2 regions of the Clostridium lamae genome follow, and region 2 is predicted to be linked to the other one. Evidence: a T-box and tRNA genes for the amino acid it is inferred to sense, from the RefSeq annotation. Region 2 holds a T-box; the other holds one or more tRNA genes.
The links. The T-box of region 2 lies ahead of argS (arginine--tRNA ligase). A T-box ahead of a tRNA ligase gene usually reads a tRNA of that ligase, here a tRNA-Arg.

Region 1 (3,431 bases), on a different contig from region 2:
AATGAAATGAAGTTAAGATTTAAACCTGAATTCTTAAATAGAGTAGATGATATAATTATGTTCAAACCATTAACTGAAAATGGAATTAAGAAGATAATAGATATTTTCTTAAGAGAGATGTCAGATAGATTAAAAGATAAAAATATAAATCTTAAAGTTACTGATGAAGCTGAAACAATTATGGCTAGAGAAGGATATGATCCAGTATATGGAGCAAGACCTTTAAAGAGATATATTCAAAATACCTTAGAAAATACTTTAGCTAGAAAAATTATAAAAGGTGAAATTGGATATGGTTCAAATGTTGTAGTTGATGGAGAAGAAGAGCAAATTGTAATTAAGAGTGAATAGGGAATAAGTAATAAGTAATAATTAATAGAGAAGAAGTAAGAGTATTAGTGGAAAGTTAATAGCTTAGGAATGAAAAAATGAAAGAATGAAAAAATTAAAGAATGAAGAAATAAAGAATAAAGGTCTAGCTGATGCTTGACCTTTATTCTTCGTATTGGGTTAATAATATTAATTAAAGGAATAAATTAATTTTTCTACTGACAAACACCTAGTGGATTATCATCTGGATCATAGAAAGTAAAGAATTTAGAATCTCCTTCTTCATCTATTGGATTTACCTTAACATTCTTTTCAAGTAAGAACTTGTGAGCCTCTTCTATATTATGAGGAATAAAATTATAATATTTTCCTACACCAAAATTATTATTTGGGAATTTCATTGGTTGATGATTTAAAGTTTTTACAAGACAGACTACTGTTTGAGATTGTTCTGAAATTTTTAATACAGCTGCTTCTTCTTCAATGTACAGCAGTTTAAAACCAAGTATTTCTTCATACCAATTTGCTGATAGTTTAGGGTCTTTTACTGGAATAAAAACTCCTTCCATTCCCATCAAAAGTGGGTTTGTCATTTCTTAACGCCTCCCTAAAAATATATAATTAGATTTCAAAATCAATACAGGCTCTATCTACTTTAATAGTAGCTAAAAATCTTGCGAATTCTAAGTGCTCTTCACATGTTTGATATTCATCTAATGTTTCTACACTTTCAAAATCAAAAATTAAAGCTACATCGTAATTAGAAGCTGGTGTATTTTCAACATTTCTAACTACGTTGAATTTTTTTATTGTAGATAAATCTCTTAGCTTTTCTATTTCTTTAAAGAAATCATTAATATTTTTTTCTTTGTTATCATCTTTTAATGTAAACATACATATGTGTCTTATCATTATATATCCTCCATAAATTTCTATTTATCTTTTAGGTTTATAATAACATAACTTTACAATTGGTAATAGTTAATATTTTCTTAGAGAAATTTTAATTTAAATAAAAAAAGCTGTTGACAAGATACGACAAATTGGTTATTATATTTCTCGTGGAAAAGATGCGTGTTTAGCTCAGCTGGATAGAGCAACGCCCTTCTAAGGCGTGGGCCAGGAGTTCGAATCTCTTAACACGCACCATCGTGGTTTACTAGCTCATTCGGTAGAGCACTTGACTTTTAATCAAGGTGTACCGGGTTCGATTCCCGGGTAAGCCACCACATTCTTTTGGAATTTTGAGAGAAATACTTTTAAAAAATAGTATTGACCAAATAACTATGATATTATATCATGGAATGGTAAGTAGTATGCGGAAGTGGCTCAATGGTAGAGCGTCACCTTGCCAAGGTGAATGTTGCGGGTTCGAGTCCCGTCTTTCGCTCCAATATATCCGTGCAAATGTGATTTGTACGGATTTTTTTTGTGTATAAAAATTTATAGAAGATTTTAAAAAATTATATATCAATGTATTAAAAAGGTTAAGTGAAATGAGGAAATTCTAGTGTTTTCAGTATTATTTATAATATGTGTATTATAGTTATAGTAGTAATTTATAAGATAAGAATGAACAATTAATATATGATTGAATGAAATTGAATTTAAGAAGATTAAATTTTGCAAAATAATTTAAAAGTTCTTACAATTTCATTTTTTTATGGTATAATAAGTTAAATTAATACATAAAAAGGAGATGAGGATATGCTAGTAGTATATGATAGCAGATTCGGCAATGGAAAAGCATTTGCCGAAAAATTAGGAATGCCAACCCAAAGTGTTAGTGAGGCATTAAATGAAGAATGTGTTCTTGTTACACGTAATGAAGGATTTGGTCAAATTACAAAGATCACAAGAGAATTTTTAGATAAAAATAAAGAGTTAGTTCGTGGAGTTGTTGTAAATGGTAGCATGGATAAACATGCTGAATCATATTGTTTTGCAGCTGACAAAATTGAAGCTGAATATGGAATTACTTGTCTTCGTAAAATTGATGGACAAGGAACAGATGAAGATGTAGAAGCAGTAAAAGCAGCTATTAATAATCTGTAAAAAGTATGAATTAACTTATTTTAAAAGTGAAAGCTAGATATAGGAATAACCTATATCTAGCTTTTTTGTTATTAGAAAAAGCTAGATAAGATGTAGAAAAATCATGGAGAAACAGTAAAAAATGTATAAATTATAGTCAACAATAATATAAATAATATTCAAAATATAATGTCAAATCGTTGACTACAATATATAATAGCGGTATAATTTAGTAAAAATGGTGGTATAATTCAATAAAGACAGTGATATAATTTAATGAAAATAATTGTCAATTGAGTTTTTAAAATTGAGATTAAATCACTATATAATCAGAATAATCTCTGTAAATCTGTTGGAAATGAACATATTATCTCCATATAACTACTAATAAAATTGCTGACATAAGAAATGGCGTTTAATATGATTTTTTTCCGCGCAGATAATTTGGCATTTTTTAATGATGCTTAATAATGAAGAGGTAATACAGTAGGTCAGGAGGGTATAATTTATGAATACAAGATGTGGTATGAAAAGAAAGAAAAATACTACAAGATGGCTAGCAGGCTTGCTTATAGTAGCTTTAACCATAAGTAGCATATTGTTACCTGGAAGTGGAGTTTCTGCAAAAGCAGAAAACCTAGATATACAAACTACTTCAGTAGAAAATCTAACTTCTGATACTGATGATAAAGAGGATCTGAATGGGAACACAGCTGACAATGCAAATTTGGATTCTAAGATTACTGATGATGAAAATATAAATAGTAAAACTTTAAATAATGAAAAACAGAAGACTAGAACAGTTGATAATAAAAATATAAATAGTAATATTACTGATAATAAAAGTTTAGATTTAAATACTATTAATAATAATCAGAATATTAGCACTATTACTGATGAAAATTTAGACAATAAAAAAAATAATTATAGTTCAAATTATAATGAAGAATCAACAGTAAATTCACCTATATCTACATTAAGTGAAGATGAAATTGAGGCTTATGCTAACGAATCTTACACAGCAGAAAACTTCTTTGAAGCATCAATGCCTAGTACCAATGGGCATT
Region 2 (3,431 bases):
AAGGTTACATCAAGATCCTTTACGGCTCCTACTAAACTTCTATCTAAGCCCTCAGCTATTTTTAAAAGAACACCAATAGTCTTAGCAATTTTAAAGTCTAATTGGTTAATTATAGCTGAAAAAGGTGATATTGGAGTTGTGTAACTATTAAATCTGTGAGATGCAGCTATAGCAGCACTCATAAGAAGTTCTTTATGAGTTAATCCATTTATAGTTGAATTCAAAATTATATAAAAGGAGTGCTTATGGTGGCCATAATAATTTATACTTATACCACAATCATGAAGCATTGCTGAAGTTTTGATAATATTATAAAATTCATCTCCTAAATGATGTAAAGGTCTTAAAGCATTATATAAAGAATACGTTATGTTAAAAACATTTTTTGCATGATTTTTATCTCCATTAAGTGTATCTAATATTCCGTTAATGCTGTAATCTAGAATATCACTTGGAATAGAGTAGTTTTCCTTTAAATATTCATATATTAAACCTTCCCGTAAGCCTCTGCCAGATATAATAATTTTATTGCACTGTACAATATTTGAAATCCTCTTAAAGATAGCAGTTCCGCCAACTATAATATCAGCAAGTTCTGGATCAATTCCTTCAAGCTTTTGCCTTTGTTTAAAGTCTTTGCATTTCAATAAATTAAAGATTTCTTGAACATCAATATCTGTAAGTTCATAATTGTGAACTATATCAAAAGGATATCTTTTCCTTGCTCTATCAATTTTACCAACAGTTCTTATAGTGGATGCTATGCCAATTATAGATTGAAATTTAGTTTCCTTTAACCACTCAATACTTTCAATTTCCTTTGATAAGGCTTCGAATGCATTATTTAAGTCATTAGGTAATATTCTATCCTTTAGATTATAATTATAAGTGAAGTTCACACTCCCAAGTGGAATGGTGATACTTTTTATAATATCATTTCCATGTACCCAAGCTAGATGAGTATCTGTGCCAGCAACCTCAACTAATAGAGAGTTTTCTATATAAGTACTTCTTCTTACACCTAAAAAGTTGTAGAAAATTTCTTCCTTACAGCTTAAAACACGAATGTCTATGTTTAATTCTTCTTTTATGCGTTTAATTAATGTATCTTTGTTTTTAGCTTCCCTTAATGATTCTGTAGCTACAGCAAAGATTCTACTTGCACCTGAGACTGTACATAATGACTTATACGCTCTCAATGTTGAAAGTATAATATTTAAGTTTTCGTTACAAATACAGTAATCATTAACTAAATCATAACACAATCTAACTGATGTTTTTAGTTCATCAATTATTTTAAAATATCCATTTTCATTAACTTCAGTCAACATAAGTCTAAGAGAACTTGGACCTATATCAATGACACCAATCCTATCCATATTAACTCCTTAATTAAAATAATTTTAAATATTAATATAAACTATTATATCATTTATAATAATAAAGTATAGGGACGTTGATATAGATTTTATATTGACAATAAATCTCTCATTTATGTATAATGTTGATATTGTAAATATATATATTAAAATCTATGAAAAGAAGAGTACTGTATTCGATTCTTTTAGCGAATAAGGGATGGTGTGAGCCTTATAAGATAGAATAATAGGAAGAGAGCCTTGGAGATAGCTACTGAAATTTAAGTAGGATAGTTCGTTTGCTGCGTTAAAGCATTGAGTGGCATTTAATGCAATCAGAGTGGTACCGCGGATTTATCCGTCTCTTATATTATTTAAGAGGCGGTTTTTTTATTTATAACAATAAAATACAAGGAGGATAAAAAATGGATTATAAGAAGAAAGTTGCTGAAGCTATAAGTAAGCATGTTGATATGGATGTTGAAAATATTGAAAAATTAATAGAAATTCCACCTAAAAGTGAAATGGGAGACTATGCTTTTCCATGTTTCCAATTAGCAAAAGCTTTTAGAAAAGCTCCAAATATGATTTCAGAAGAATTAAAAGAAAAAATAAGTGGTGAAGGATTTGAGAAAGTAATTAATATAGGACCATATGTTAATTTCTTTGTTGATAAGAGTGAATTTACTAAAAACACAATAGATAAAATATTATCTAAAGGTGATGAATATGGTTCAAGTAATATTGGAGAAGGTAAGACTATATGTGTAGAATATTCATCTCCTAACATTGCTAAACCTTTCCATGTAGGACACTTATTTACTACAGCTATAGGTAATTCTTTATATAAGTTGTTTAAAAAAGAAGGATATACTGTAGAGGGAATTAATCACTTAGGTGATTGGGGAACACAATTTGGAAAGCTTATATCTGCATATAAAAGATGGGGAAATGAAGAAGCATTAGAGAAAAATGCTATAGATGAGTTATTAAGAATATATGTTAAGTTCCATGACGAAGCAGAAAAAGATCCAGCATTAGAAGACGAAGGAAGAGCTTATTTTAAGGCTTTAGAAGATGGGGATAAAGAAGTAGAAGCTTTATGGAAGAGATTCAGAGACTTAAGTTTGAAGGAATTTGAAAGAATATATAATGTATTTGATGTTAAATTTGATTCATATGCTGGGGAAGCCTTTTACAATGATAAGATGGATGTAGTAGTTGATGAATTAAAAGAAAAAAATCTTTTAGTTGAAAGTAATGGTGCTCAAGTAGTTATGCTAGATGAGTATAATATGCCGCCATGTATAGTTTTAAAAGGTGATGGAGCTTCAATATATGCAACAAGAGATTTAGCAGCAGCTATGTATAGAAAGAAAACTTACGATTTCTATAAGAGTATATATGTAGTTGGAAGCCCTCAAGCATTACATTTTAAGCAAGTATTTAAAGTTCTTGAGCTTGCAGGACATGAATGGGCAAATGATTGTGTTCATGTAGGATTTGGATTAGTTAAGTTTGCAGATAGAAAGCTTTCAACTAGAAAGGGTGAAGTTATACTATTAGATGACTTAATAAAGGAATCTGTAGATAAAACTTTAGAAGTAATCAATGAAAAGAATCCAAATTTAGAAAATAAAGAGGAAGTAGCTAAGAAAATAGGAGTAGGTGCAATAGTATTCACTTATCTAAAAAACTCAAGAGAAAAAGATATTGTATTCGATTGGAAGGAAATGCTTTCATTTGAAGGTGAAACAGGACCTTATGTTCAATATTCTTATGCTAGAGCAAATAGCATATTAAGTAAGGTTGATGAGTTAAAAGGAGTTGCAGATTATTCAAAATTAGATTCTAAGGAAGAATTTGAATTAATTAAATCTCTAGAAAGCTTTGGAAAACAAATTCACCAAGCAACAGAAAAATTAGAACCATCAATAGTTACTAGATATGCAATAGAAGTTGCTAAGTTATTTAACAAGTTCTATAATGCACATTCTGTATTAAATTTAGAAGACGCAGGATTAAAAGAAGCTAGAATTAATTTAGTTAAAGCTACATGTCAAGTAATCAAGA

Region 1: it has a tRNA-Arg gene. The T-box ahead of argS (arginine--tRNA ligase) is inferred to sense a tRNA for this amino acid. The anticodon was not compared.

Annotation. Positions count from the first base shown of each region.
Region 1 is NZ_JASCQJ010000004.1:21,476-24,906, reverse strand. It holds gene clpB (ATP-dependent chaperone ClpB) at 1-351, shown strand, start outside; gene QK892_RS03245 (VOC family protein) at 546-923, opposite strand; gene QK892_RS03240 (Dabb family protein) at 952-1,242, opposite strand; tRNA gene QK892_RS03235 (tRNA-Arg) at 1,403-1,479, shown strand; tRNA gene QK892_RS03230 (tRNA-Lys) at 1,484-1,559, shown strand; tRNA gene QK892_RS03225 (tRNA-Gly) at 1,649-1,723, shown strand; gene QK892_RS03220 (class Ib ribonucleoside-diphosphate reductase assembly flavoprotein NrdI) at 2,038-2,385, shown strand; gene QK892_RS03215 (hypothetical protein) at 2,873-3,431, shown strand, end outside.
Region 2 is NZ_JASCQJ010000009.1:4,196-7,626, forward strand. It holds gene QK892_RS06495 (Ppx/GppA phosphatase family protein) at 1-1,379, opposite strand, end outside; T-box leader at 1,526-1,727, shown strand; gene argS (arginine--tRNA ligase) at 1,784-3,431, shown strand, end outside.